3 regions of the Vibrio sp. 2130-1 genome follow, and region 2 is predicted to be linked to each of the others. Evidence: predicted binding sites of a transcription regulator. Region 2 holds the regulator's gene; each other region holds the start of a gene.

Evidence for each region. The regulator CRP, encoded in region 2, controls carbon source genes, mostly activating them, when cyclic AMP is high. The targets are predictions, from matches to a motif close to TGTGANNNNNNTCACA.
Region 1: recB (exodeoxyribonuclease V subunit beta) is a predicted target of CRP. The motif match lies at 3,456-3,471, and genes of this name have one in related genera.
Region 3: R7Q09_RS16680 (CTP synthase) is a predicted target of CRP. The motif match lies at 3,294-3,309, and genes of this name have one in related genera.

Annotation. Positions count from the first base shown of each region.
Region 1 is NZ_JAWOUT010000015.1:16,365-21,235, forward strand. It holds gene recB (exodeoxyribonuclease V subunit beta) at 1-3,337, opposite strand, end outside; gene recC (exodeoxyribonuclease V subunit gamma) at 3,665-4,871, opposite strand, start outside.
Region 2 is NZ_JAWOUT010000023.1:29,891-34,761, reverse strand. It holds gene R7Q09_RS22335 (TIGR02444 family protein) at 1-432, shown strand, start outside; gene R7Q09_RS22330 (hydrolase) at 520-1,527, shown strand; gene R7Q09_RS22325 (YheU family protein) at 1,561-1,773, shown strand; gene R7Q09_RS22320 (phosphoribulokinase) at 1,899-2,768, shown strand; gene crp (cAMP-activated global transcriptional regulator CRP) at 3,009-3,641, shown strand; gene R7Q09_RS22310 (DUF1338 domain-containing protein) at 3,778-4,569, opposite strand; gene astD (succinylglutamate-semialdehyde dehydrogenase) at 4,818-4,871, opposite strand, start outside.
Region 3 is NZ_JAWOUT010000011.1:37,098-41,968, forward strand. It holds gene relA (GTP diphosphokinase) at 1-2,159, shown strand, start outside; gene mazG (nucleoside triphosphate pyrophosphohydrolase) at 2,385-3,188, shown strand; gene R7Q09_RS16680 (CTP synthase) at 3,394-4,871, shown strand, end outside.

The DNA of each region.
Region 1 (4,871 bases), on a different contig from region 2:
CGTAGTATTTACCTTGATGTTCAAACACCAAGTCGATAAAACCTTTGAGCATGCCTTGCACGGTTTGGAAACCTAAATCCCCCGCTTTCGCCGACAACGGATCGTGACGTTGAATGACTCGGTTTAACGCCGGTGCAGACAAAACTTCAATCGGCAGCAAAAACTCCATCTCCACCAAACGTTGCGACGGTGCTTTTTGATTCAGCAGCAAAGACTTACCATCCAACGGCGTTGCGAGTACGGTATCAATCAATTGCTGTAAAATGGGCAACCACTCTTCATCGAGCTGTTCGCTTTCCATCAAGCCAAGGATGATTTGTGTATTCTCTTCCGTCGTGGCTGGCTGAGTAAATTCAATTTCCTCAAACAGGCTGTGCAGGAACGTACCCGGACGCGCACCACGAGGGAAGGTAAAAATCGAACGCTCTGGCTCCACCAAATCCGCTTCGTCTTGTTCTTCAGATGAGTCGATATCGAAACCTGTAATCTCAATCGTGGCATCATGCTCGGCGTGATGAGAGCCTTGCTTGACCAAGCCAGAGTAACTGGTGATGCGCCAGTTTCTGTCGATAGGGTTTTGCAGTTCTTTCGCACTAAGATCGTGTACTTCTTCTTGTGGCGCTACGTACTTCTCTTCGAGTTTCTGCGGCGGATCGGCCACGACGACACAATCAAGCTCGTCTTGTTGCTTTGTTAAACCTTGGTGCAAATCGTTAATGCCACCTTCTTGACCATTCTGAATCAAATAGCCAATCGCACTGCGGTGTACGCCAGTTGGCTCTTTGGTCGAACGACCATTGCGCAAAGGCGAGGCTCCAATAAAACACGCATACACAGCACGCGTTAGTGCCACGTATATCAAGCGTAAGTCTTCCGCCAAACGCTCTTTATCCGCTTGCTTCATGGACGCATCGTTGCCAGTGATATCCAGTACCGTGCGGTCATTGGCTGCATCGTAATATTTGGCTTCGCTGGCTTCTCGATAGCTGAACACAAACGGCAGAAATACGAGGTCATACTCCAAGCCTTTTGATTTGTGAATAGTCACGATCTGTACTAAGTTACGTTCCGATTCTAAACGTTGGATTTGGTCATCACTGCCGCCCAAACCGTTTTCCGCATCACTGATAGACTGAGCGAGCCAACGCAGCAGACCGTGGTCGCTATCCAGTTCATTACTGGCTTGTTGAAGCAGTTCACCGATGTGCATTAAATCGGTAAGTACTCGCTCACCATTCTCACCCTGTGAACTCGCGCCTTCTTCTAGTAATCGCTCGGCAATATGGCGTTTGCTGATCACCGCGCGCAACATCGGCAGCACACCACGTTGAACCCAAAGTTTGCGATATTCTTTGAATTCGTTTACGGCGTTTTCCCACACAATTTCATCGTTATTAAGTGCATCCAAACTTGCTGCGTCGAGGGCAAACAGCTCAGAAGCAAGACTTGCACGCAGCGCACGGTCATTTTCTGGAGTCAGCACCGCTTGCAGCAAACGCTGTAAATCCTGCGCCACCGAACTGGTAAACACACTGTCTCGGTTAGACAGGTACACGCTGGCAATGCCTTGGTCTGCCAGCGCTTGTTTGACCATTCGACCTTCACTACCTGTTCGAACCAACACCGCGATATTGCCCGCTTGAACCGCTTTCTGTTTTTCGCCATTCACCAGACACGCTTGCCCCTGTTGAGCCTGCGTCAAAATAGTTTGGATTTGGCTTGCGGTCGCCTCCGCCATCCGAGTCAAATACTCGCCTTTTGGTAGCGGTTTATCGTCCGCTTCTTGCAACCAATAAGTCAGCGCGGGTTGCTTTTGGCCACCCATAGTCCAAATGCGTTTTTCGGCATTGGGACTGTACTTAACGGGTAAGAACGGGATGTCCGAATCATAGATAAATGGACTGTCTGGCAAAGCAAATACTTGGTTTACCGCCTGCACCATATCTGCGCTAGAACGCCAGTTGGTTCCTAACGTGTAGTGGGCACTTACTTGGTTACGCGCTTTGATGTAAGTGAAAATGTCTGCGCCACGAAAGCCATAAATCGCCTGCTTGGGGTCACCGATCATAAACAAACCACATTCCGGATTGTTCAGATAAATACGGCTGAAAATACTGTATTGAAGCGGGTCGGTATCTTGGAACTCGTCAATCATTGCGACAGGGTACAAAGTACGAATACGCGCCGCTAAAAGCTCGCTTTCATCCGTATCGATAGAAGCAGAAAGTTGCGTCAGCAAATCATCGAAAGAGAGCCACTGTTTTTGATTTTTCGCGTTGGTCAGCATCACTCGACAATGTTCAATTGCATGAGCAAGCAGTGGCGCTTTTAAGCTGATTGGGTTGGCAAGAAATGTTTCAATGGCTTCAAATACCGCATGCTGCGGCGCACTGCCTTTCGGTGTTTTTTCCAACAAGACGTTTTGCGCGAATTTCTCCAACTTGTCTGGATAATCGTAACCTGTAGTTTCCGTTGCTGCCCAAGCATTCACCGCTTCCAACCATGTCGGCAGAGACTTTTTGGTGTAGCTGCGTTTGTTAATATCTGAATCTGAAATCAGCGTTAAGAAGTCATCTTGGCTTTCTCGCCACTGTGCTTTTAACTCATCAATTTTTTTCAAATTTTCAGTATGAAGATCAGCCAAACTGCCTTTCATTGCAGGAACAGAAAGGCTTAACGGCGCACCAGTTAAGTAATTGCTGATGTCAGACAACAACGCAGATGGAGAGCCCCATAGCTGGCGAATTTCTCCAGCCAAGGTAAATGGCAACGGGTAGAAATTTCGGCGCCAGTAATCGGCTACAACTTGCGCTTTTAGGTGACTTTCATCGGTCACAAACTCGTTATTAAATCGGCTGCCAGATTCAAACGCATTTTGCGTTAGCATACGTTGGCAAAAACCGTGAATGGTGTAGACCGCCGCCTCGTCCATCTGACGCTCTGCCTGCAATAAAATTTCTGCGGCTTGCTTGTGATCGTCAAACTCATTAAGCAAAGGTTGGATCACCGGATCGGAACTCTGTCCACGCGCAAACGCGATTCGCGCATCATGGATTCTTGCCCTGATACGATCGCGTAATTCCGCAGTTGCCGCTTCGGTAAAGGTTACGACCAGAATTTGGTCGACCGTAAGCGGTACGCGATGTCGAGTTTCCGCGCTACCATGACCAAGCAAAAGACGCAGATATAAACCTGCAATAGTGAAGGTTTTACCTGTACCTGCTGATGCCTCGATTAACCTCGCACCGTGCAGAGGGAACGTCATCGGTTCTAGTGGCGTTGGTTGAGGCTGCTCTGTGCGGTCTAACGTATGTAGAGGACACTCTGCACCTGACATTTGATCCATAACGCTGAATCTCTCCGGATTATTTACTAGGACGTATCACCTAATAAATGTGATCTATAGTTAAAAATTCTATTAATATGTTTAACAAGTTGGATAATTTAGAGCTTTGTGAGATCTTTCTCACGGTTATCCATAAGACGTACCGTTAGTATGCGCCCCACGAGATGAGCCAAACCTTTTTGGCGGCACAACTCAAATGAATTAAACAAAAGTATCATGGTCCCTCTGACCTTGTGGCCGTACAGCGAACGCCCTACAAAAAATAATGATTTTCTGGCGGCCACCCTACTCTTCCTTCTCTTTATCCAACTTTCTTTATCACTCTTTTACATCATCAGCGTCTTGAACCGCTAAGCGCGCACCTTGCAGTACTAATGCTGTCAGCAAACGAACTTCTGAGGCCAACTCATCATTCCAAGCAGGCCAAATTCGAGAGATGTACGCATTATTGCCTTCGCCCGGGCTCATGAAGCCATCATTGAATGCGTCAGCCATTTTCTTCAAAGATTTCTCTTCGTCATCGACCCACTGACCACGGCTAAAGCCCGCTTCAACACAAGCCAACGCCGTTTTCGGGAAATAAGGCAAAGGCTTAGTCATGCCTTCGAAGAATAAGCGAACTAATTCAGTCAGTAGCTGTTTGGCATACTGCACATCGGCAATTTCTGGGTAGATCAAATGCAGCGCGCCTTCTTTACGATCGTAACCAATGATGTGAGTTTTCTTAGCATAACCCGACGCCGACATGGCAAGGTGATCGATCCACGCTGCAAGGTAATCCTGCGATCGAATCTTACCGCTTCGGTAACGAATCAACCCAGATTGGTAACACTGGGTTAGCCAACCTGTTAGGCGAACGTTTTTCTCTTCGCCTTCATTTCGCTCAAACAAGGAATCAAACGTCAGGTCGATTTCCAAATCGTCTTGAGGCGCACCAGATAAAAACGCCAGTTTATCCACCAGCTCTTCCGCTTGAACTCGGTTAGTTTCAAATTCGATATCACCAAACGCCCCCACCGGCAGTTTGCCTTGCGCGCGCTGTTGACTCATAAAGTGTTTAAGCACCTCTGTTTTTTTCTCTGGCTGCATCAATGTCGCTTCAAGCAAGGTTTCTAACAGCTCATCACGCATTTGATAGCTTTCCAAACCACCTAAAACAAAGGGTTCGTCGTCCTCCATCACCGGTAGTGGCGGTTCAAAGGTTACTTTTAAACGACGATTGAAAAAATACTGCACAGGTAAGCGCCAGAAACGTTGCAACTCGACTAAGTCGAGCTCAAGTGGGAACGTCGCTCCTAACAGATAGTCGTCTAATGCCCGATTAAAATCACGACGAACATAGCCTTGCGATTGACTACTTTGAGTCAATGCCGCTGGAATCCACTCTTTCGCGTAGCTGGCGTGCATGCCTTGGAACGCACTTGGGCTAAACGGCACCATGGCGTGGGTATTCACCAACGCATTTAATAAGTTGTCGCCAGACTCATCAACGGGCAACGCTTCATCACCACTTAAACAATAGTTT
Region 2 (4,871 bases):
CTGCAATTTTATGGTGTGCGAGAAGTGAAAGAGGCGTGTTTATCATTACAGAACAACTACCACGGTAACGTGAACCTACTCCTGCTGCTCAGATGGCTCGATGAGCAGCAACTCATTTTCCAAGAAAAAGACTGGCCCTTGGTGCAAGACTGTCTAGGTAGGAGCGAAACTTTACTTCACTCCTTTCGCGACCTTCGTCGCCACCTTAAGTCTCAAGTCAATGACGCTTTGTATCGTGAGACCTTGCAGTTTGAGCTGCAACTAGAAAAGCAGCAACAAGCGGATTTGGTGGACTGCATTAACTCACTTGCACTACTCAAAAATGATGGTGACCCATTGACGTTGAGATACTGTCGTCAACTCGGTGGGGAGCATTTGCAGCAAGCCTTTGCTATGCCGGTGCCAAACATTCAACCACCAAAACGCCCATAAATCTGTAGAATACCTATAATCTTTATAAAGGATTATATTAATAAGTTCTTCAACGGACACCGAAGGACCGCATAAGAGCAGTTAGGTATGACACAATTTTTCGCAGCCGCCGGGATCAAAAACCCGCATCTCCAAACGCTTTTGCCGCGTTTTATTCGCAAAAAAGCGTTGTTTACGCCGATTTGGCAAACCCTCGATACATCCGATGGCGACTTTCTCGATCTCGCGTGGAGCGAGGACCCAACCCAAGAGCCTGCACAAAAAAAGCCGATTTTTGTTTTATTTCATGGATTAGAGGGGTGCTTCTATAGCCCTTATGCCAATGGGCTAATGAATGCATTTGCTCAATCTGGATGGCTGTCGGTGATGATGCATTTTCGTGGCTGCAGCGGTAAACCAAACAAAAAAGCACGAGCTTATCACTCGGGAGAAGTGACGGATGCTCGTTACTTCCTAGAGCACCTTGAACAACGCTTTCCTGATAACCCCAAGGTTGCGGTTGGTATTTCTCTTGGCGGTAACATGTTGGCGAATTATTTAGCCCAATATAAAGACCACCCTATTTTGAATGCAGCGACTATTATCTCAGCGCCTTTAGACCTAGCGGCGTGTGCGAACCGTATAGAACAAGGCTTTTCAAAAGTGTATCGCCGTTATCTGCTTTCTTCACTGAAACGTAACGCGTTACAAAAGCATCATCTACTGCATGGCGAGCTGGCGCTGTCCTACAACTCAATCAAACGTGTCACACGGCTGTATGAATTCGATGATTTGATTACCGCACCATTGCATGGCTTTAAAGACGCACAAGATTATTACGACCAATGCTCTGGCTTAAGTAAACTACAGCAAATCACGCTACCCACACTGATCATCCATGCCAAAGACGATCCGTTCATGACCGATGATGTGATACCGAAGTTTGTTCTGCCAGATAACATTGATTACCGTCTCTTTGAGCACGGTGGCCATGTTGGCTTCCTGACAGGAACGGCGTTAAAACCTAAGTTTTGGTTGGAGGAAGCGCTGCCCGCGTATTACGAAAGTATCGCCGCAGATTACCTTTCTGCTGTATCCAAGCAACGAACGCAGTAAACTAGCCGCTCATCATAAAAGTTAGAGGTATTTATGATCATTCCATGGCAAGACATTGCGCCGGAAACATTGGAAAACTTAATTCGTGAATTCGTCTTACGCGAAGGAACGGATTACGGAACCGTCGAGGTTTCTTTGCATGACAAAATTGATCAAGTTAAAGCTCAATTGGAAAAAGGTGAAGCGGTTATCGTGTTCTCTGAGCTACACGAAACCGTCGATATTCAGCATAAAACAAAATTTTAGACCCTTCACATTTTACCGTATCCCACTCGATGACAAGGTATTGTTACGTGCTATAGTGGGATATCGACCGTGCAGTAGTAACTCTACTGCACATTACAGGTAAGTAATTTTCGACAAGGTTTGTCATGTCAGCTAAACACCCAATTATTGCGGTTACTGGTTCGTCCGGTGCCGGCACGACCACTACATCTGAAGCCTTCCGTAAAATGTTCAATATGATGAACGTTAAACCCGCATGGGTTGAAGGCGATAGCTTCCATCGCTTTACTCGCCCAGAAATGGACATCGAAATTCGCAAAGCCCGCGAGCAAGGTCGACACATTAGCTACTTTGGCCCACAAGCTAATGACTTCCCGGGACTAGAAGAGTTTTTCCGTAAGTTCGGGCATGATGGCACTGGCAGCGTGCGCCGTTATCTGCACACGTTTGACGAAGCGGTTCCCTACAATCAAATGCCAGGCACGTTTACGCCGTGGCAAGACTTACCCGAAAACAGCGACGTGCTGTTTTATGAAGGGTTACATGGTGGCGTGGTGGATGGTGATGTTAATGTTGCTCAACATGTGGATTTCTTAATTGGCATGGTGCCGATTGTGAACTTAGAGTGGATACAAAAATTCGTACGCGACACTCGCGATCGCGGCCATTCGCGTGAAGCGGTAATGGACTCAATCGTGCGATCCATGGACGATTACCTCAACTATATCACTCCTCAGTTTTCTCGTACTCACATCAACTTCCAGCGCGTACCGACCGTTGATACTTCCAACCCACTTAATGCAAAAGGCATCCCTAGTTTGGATGAGAGTTTTGTGGTGATTCGCCTACGCGGTATCAAGAATGTCGACTTCCCATATCTGCTGGCCATGATTGATGGCTCATTCATGTCACGCCACAACACGATTGTCGTACCCGGCGGTAAGATGAGCTTTGCAATGGAGCTCATAGTTCGGCCTATCCTACAACAGCTCATCGAAACAGGGAAAATTGGCTAAAAACCTGCCTGCGAAGATGTTTACTTTTCATACCGTGATCATGTGCACAGTTTTGCTTACAAAATCTCAATCATGGCACGATTAAAATCAAGAAATCGTTTTCGAAAAAGGATACTATTTCTTACCGAAACACAAGAGAGCTTGCAGCATATAAAAAGTGCTCTTATTCTAGTAGGCCTAATTCAGGCTTAGCTAAAATATGGATAGCGCAAGCGTACCCTGCAGAGGAAGTGAGATATTATGGTTCTAGGTAAACCTCAAACCGACCCAACATTAGAGTGGTTTCTTTCACACTGTCATATTCATAAGTACCCTTCAAAGAGCACGCTAATTCACGCGGGCGAAAAGGCAGAAACTTTGTACTACATCGTTAAAGGTTCTGTTGCGGTTCTTATCAAAGACGAAGAAGGTAAGGAGATGATCCTTTCTTACCTAAACCAAGGAGACTTTATTGGTGAACTTGGTCTATTCGAGGAAGACCAAGAGCGCACAGCTTGGGTTCGTGCTAAATCTCCTTGTGAAGTTGCTGAAATTTCTTTCAAGAAGTTCCGTCAGCTTATCCAAGTAAACCCAGACATCCTAATGCGTCTTTCTGCGCAGATGGCTCGTCGTCTTCAAGTAACTAGCCAAAAAGTGGGTGACCTGGCGTTCCTAGACGTAACTGGTCGTATCGCTCAGACGCTTCTGAACCTTGCAAAACAACCAGACGCAATGACTCACCCAGACGGCATGCAAATCAAGATCACTCGTCAAGAAATCGGTCAAATTGTTGGCTGTTCTCGTGAGACAGTAGGTCGTATTTTGAAGATGCTAGAAGAGCAGAACCTAATCTCTGCTCACGGTAAAACCATCGTGGTTTACGGTACTCGTTAATCTCAAACTAGAGTGACACGAACAAAATTATAAAAGCCACCAATGGCAACATTGGTGGCTTTTTATTTGCTCATGACCAAATGAGATAGGGTGCAGCGAACACTAATGAGTAAGCTTAACAGGTTAACCCTAAAACTTAGCCATTCGTACTTTCAAAGATTTTGTCAGCTGAAGCGGCCACGAAACCTGGGTACAAATCACCATTTTCCATCGGATAGCGCTTAGCAAATTCATAAAACCCGCCAGGGATAATTTCAGTGCCTTCGCTAAAACGAACCGCTACTTTATCTGCCATGGTCGATGACTGCTCTAGCAACACCTCAGGAGTGCCCTTCACTTCACCACCATTTTCATTAATGGTAAACCCAGCGGTACGCAGATGATCGTTTACCTGCTTCACTTCTTCATATTCATTGAGCTGGTTAACGCTCACCGTGAAGTGGTTTGCTCCGTAACCATGCGCCGCAAGCCAAGATGCGTACTCACTTTCTTTAGCCAACGTTTGGTAATCAGCAAAGCTTAAATCCCACAAGCGTCCACCATGTAAGAATGCGCTATCGTTCAGCTTGTCAGCATCGACTTGTGCCACCAAATTTTTCACAATCTCTTGTAGCTCAGACGAGCACTCTTCAACTTTTAGCTCACTAATAAATACTTTAGGTTGCTTCGGATCTGGGTGCTCATAGTGCTTAGCAACCAGCTTTTTGCTTTCGAAAACGTAATCACCACACGCCTTGTAACCAATAGCTACAAATGGCTTAGCTAGAGTTTCAATACCAAGAGGCGCGATATTGAAGGTACGTAAAGCTATATGATCATTAATCAGAGGCTCATCTTCTTGAAGCAGCTGATGCACTTTAGCAGCCGAAGGGCAAAGACGTTGAATGTAATCTTGCCATAGCGATTCAAATAACACATCGGGCGTCATAACGACTCCTTGTTACGAGATGTAGAGTTTAAAGGTAAGCGGAAGTTGGCTGCTCGTTCACAACAAAAGTTGTCCAGAACAATGAACGAGCAACCATCAACCTGTGACGGTAAATGCCAGTCAGTCAACACGCTTTTCCGAGTCTTTGCTCACTTTTCGTGTTCTGCCAACGATCACTACAACCCATACCTAAATGATGCGCCGGCAAGGTGAGCCGCAATGCATAGTTGCGACTCTATTATTAAAACTTATAGCGCTACACCTGGACTCAATGTTGCAGGCAAGACAGTCTCTTGACCTTC
Region 3 (4,871 bases), on a different contig from region 2:
TGGCTAGCCTAGGACAAGAGAAAAACACAGCCTCACGCTTAATCGAAGTATATCGAGATTGCCAGACAGTATTAGCTGATAACGAGCAAGCGGAACTGTTGTTGTGGCGTGGACGAGAAATGATCGAAATTTTGATCACCTTGTCTATGGATCAAGCCACTTTAGTGGCTGCTCAACTGTTTCCTTTGGTTTCAAGTGGTGCTTTCAACAGAGAAATTCTGGAAGAGAAATACAGCAAAGAAATCATAAAATTAATCGACGGCGTTGAAGAAATGGCTGCTATTGGCCAACTCAACGTCAACATGGAAGGCAGTGCAGCGTCATCTCAGGTAGATAACGTACGCCGCATGCTGCTTGCCATGGTGGATGACTTCCGCTGCGTAGTTATCAAGCTCGCGGAACGAATTTGTAACCTTATTGAAGTTAAAAAAGCGCCAGATGAAGTTCGACGTGCGGCGGCAAAAGAGTGTGCCAACATCTATGCGCCGCTAGCAAACCGATTAGGCATCGGTCAGCTGAAATGGGAAATTGAAGATTACGCTTTCCGCTACCAACAACCGGAAACTTACAAACAAATTGCCAAACAGCTTTCTGAGCGACGCATCGTTCGTGAACAGTACATCAAAGACTTTGTTGAAGACCTCACGCACGAAATGGGAGTATCGGGCATCAATGCCGAAGTGAGTGGTCGACCTAAGCACATCTACAGCATTTGGCGAAAAATGCAGAAAAAGAGTTTGGCCTTTGATGAGCTGTTTGATGTGCGAGCAGTGCGTATCATCGCAGACAAACTGCAAGATTGTTACGCGGCTTTAGGCGTAGTTCACACCAAATACAAGCACCTACCGAGCGAGTTTGATGACTACGTTGCTAACCCTAAACCAAACGGTTATCAATCGATCCATACAGTAATTCTAGGGCCAGAAGGCAAAACCATCGAGATCCAGATTCGTACCAAGCAAATGCATGAAGAGTCGGAACTGGGGGTTGCAGCGCACTGGAAATATAAAGAAGGGGCAAGCAGCCGAAGCGGTTATGATGAGAAGATCACGTGGCTGCGTAAGCTACTGGATTGGCAAGAAGAAATGTCTGACTCTGGCGAAATGCTCGATGAGCTGCGTAGCCAAGTCTTTGATGACCGTGTTTATGCCTTTACACCACGTGGTGATGTTGTCGATTTGCCAATGGGGGCAACGCCGCTAGATTTTGCCTATCACATTCACTCCGAAGTGGGACACCGTTGTATCGGTGCCAAAGTCGGAGGTCGTATTGTGCCGTTCACGCATAAATTACATATGGGTGACCAAGTCGAGATTATCACTCAGAAAGAACCTAACCCATCACGTGACTGGTTAAACCCATCATTAGGCTTCGTTCATTCTGGTCGTGCGCGTGCCAAAATTAACGCCTGGTTCCGAAAACAAAGCCGTGAGAAGAACCTTGAAGCAGGTCGTGAAATCCTTGAGCATGAGTTAGCCAAAATTGGCGCAACGTTAAAAGATGCAGAGCATTACGCCCTCAAGCGGTTTAACGTCAAAACACCAGATGAATTGTATGTTGGGGTAGGTAGCGGTGATTTGCGCATCAACCAAATCATTAACCATATCAACGCGTTAGTTAACAAGCCAACGGCAGAGGAAGAAGACCAGCAAGCACTGGAAAAACTGCAAGAAGCAGAGCACAAATCACCAGCGCAAAGCCGACCGAAAAAAGACGCCGTCGTTGTAGAAGGTGTCGATAATCTAATGACACATCTAGCACGTTGCTGTCAGCCAATTCCAGGTGACGATATCTCTGGTTACATAACGCAAGGTCGTGGGATTTCAGTACACCGTAGTGACTGTGAACAGCTAGAAGAACTGCGCCATCATGCGCCAGAGCGCATCATCGATACAGTCTGGGGCAGCGGCTTTGTGGGGTCATACATCCTCACGGTGCGTGTTGAAGCGATGGAGCGAGGTGGTCTACTCAAAGACATTACGACACTGTTCGCCAACGAAAAGATCAAAGTGACCAGTATGAAGAACCGAGTCGACTACAGACGTCAACTTGCCATCATGGACTTTGACCTAGAAGTCACCAATATTGAGGTGCTTTCTCGTGTTTCGAAGCGTGTTGAGCAGATTAAGGATGTGATGACGGTGAAACGCCTCGGCTAAAATTCTCGTCATACTTGAAGCTGATAGCGTTGTTGCCTGCGCTCACTCCGGAGTGCCGGCCCAGGCTCATCACATAGGCGAGCTATGCTCAGGAGTCGCGAAAACTTGTTGCCTTGTCAAAGTAACAATTACTTAGTGAAAGCTGCTGAGAAAATATAATGTAGAAGGTGAGTGGTTTTGGCCGCTCACCTTTTTCTTTAGTAGAAAGGTTTAAAGGAACAAAAAATGAGTCATCCAATTGAACAATTAGAACAAATCATGGCGAAGTTGCGTGACCCAGAAAACGGTTGCCCTTGGGACTTAAAACAAACCTTTGACACCATCGTTCCGCATACAATAGAAGAAACCTACGAGGTGGTGGACGCGATTCAAAATCGAGATTGGCCCAATCTAAAAGAAGAGCTAGGGGATTTGTTGTTTCAGGTGATTTTTTACAGTCAGCTAGCGAAAGAGCAAGAGCTGTTCGACTTTTCGGATGTCGTCGAAACCGTGAACGAAAAACTGACTCGTCGCCACCCGCATGTTTTTTCAGATGTTGAGTTTGAATCTGACGAGGAAATTAACGCGAACTGGGAAGCGGAAAAAGCAAAAGAAAAAGCCCTAGTAGGCAAAGCGGAAGAAAGTATCCTAGACTCAATACCAAACTCTTTACCGGCACTTTCTCGTGCTACAAAAATTCAGAAAAAATGTGCAAAATTTGGGTTTGATTGGGATTCACTTGGCCCGGTTGTCGATAAAGTACGAGAAGAAATTGACGAAGTCATGGAAGAGGCACTGCAAGTTCAGCCCGATGAAGAGAAAGTTGAGTTGGAGCTCGGTGATTTGCTATTTGCGACTGTCAATTTGGCTCGCCACCTTGATAAAAACCCAGAAGTCGCGCTAGGAAAAGCAAACGTAAAGTTTGCGCGACGTTTTAAACAAGTTGAAGGCAAGGTCCAGCAGTCAGGCAAAGTACTTACAGATTGTTCTTTATCAGAACTTGACCATTTTTGGGATGAAGTAAAACAAGAAGAATCGAGGCAGAGGTAAACTGGCAGAATACATAATATAAGGTCCGCTTGTTTGGTTACACGAAAACGGACTTTGGTTTGTCTTTGCTCACTTTGATTTGAAGCAAAAAATAAAAAATTACGGTGTGATAGATTTCACGTTGTGGCGGTAAGGAGCTTCTGGTATATTTATCTCCCGTCCAGAAGCACTCCATTTCCCTCATTCAACCAATTTCAGGTTAAACATGACGACAAATTACATTTTTGTTACTGGCGGGGTTGTATCCTCTCTAGGTAAAGGTATTGCAGCAGCATCTCTTGCGGCTATTCTAGAAGCTCGTGGTCTTAAAGTGACTATGATGAAGCTTGACCCTTACATCAACGTTGACCCGGGCACAATGAGCCCTACTCAGCACGGTGAAGTGTTCGTTACAGAAGATGGCGCAGAGACTGACCTTGACCTTGGTCACTACGAGCGTTTCATCCGTACCAAGATGACCAAGCGTAACAACTTCACTGCAGGTCGTGTTTATGCCGACGTACTTCGTAAAGAACGTCGTGGTGACTACCTAGGCGCAACTATTCAAGTTATCCCTCATATCACTAACGCAATCAAAGATCGCGTTATTGCAGGTTCTGAAGGCCATGATGTGGCTATCGTTGAAGTTGGCGGTACTGTTGGTGATATCGAATCACTACCATTTATGGAAGCGATTCGTCAGCTAGCTGTTGAGCTAGGCCGTGAGCGCGCAATGTTCATGCACCTAACACTTGTTCCTTACCTAGCGGCAGCGGGCGAAGTGAAAACTAAGCCGACGCAACACTCTGTAAAAGAACTTCTATCTATCGGTATTCAGCCAGACATCCTAGTTTGCCGTAGCGATCGCGTTATTCCTGCGAATGAGCGTAAAAAAATCGCACTGTTCTGTAATGTTCCAGAAAAAGCAGTAATTTCAATGAAGGATGTAGACTCTATCTACAAGATCCCTCAGTTGATTAAATCTCAAGGGCTAGATGACCTTGTGTGTGCTCGCTTTGGTATTACTGCTCCTGAAGCAGACCTTTCTGAATGGGAACAGGTTATCTACGAAGAAGCAAATCCTACTGGTGAAGTAACCATCGGTATGGTTGGTAAATACATTGAATTACCAGATGCATACAAATCTGTGAACGAAGCGCTTAAACACGCTGGCTTGAAAAACCGTCTAAGCGTCACAATTAAGTATGTAGACTCACAAGATATCGAAACAAAAGGCGTTGAACTTCTAGAAGGTTTGGACGCAATCCTAGTACCAGGTGGCTTCGGCGATCGTGGTATTGAAGGTAAGATCCGTGCGGCTCAATATGCACGTGAAAATAACGTGCCTTACCTAGGTATTTGTTTGGGTATGCAAGTTGCACTAATCGAATACGCGCGTAACGTTGCGGGTATGGAAGGTGCACATTCAACAGAATTTAACAAAGAGACGAAGTACCCTGTGGTAGGTTTGATCACAGAGTGGGTAGACGAATCAGGTAGCGTAGAAGAGCGTACTGAAAAGTCTGACTTAGGCGGTACGATGCGTCTTGGTTCACAGCTATGTCACCTAGAGAAAGGGACTAAAGCTCGTGAACTGTACGGTAGCGCGACGATCCATGAACGTCACCGTCACCGTTACGAAGTGAATAACGTGCTTCGTCCGCAAATCGAAAAAGCAGGCCTAAAAGTATCAGGTCTATCTGC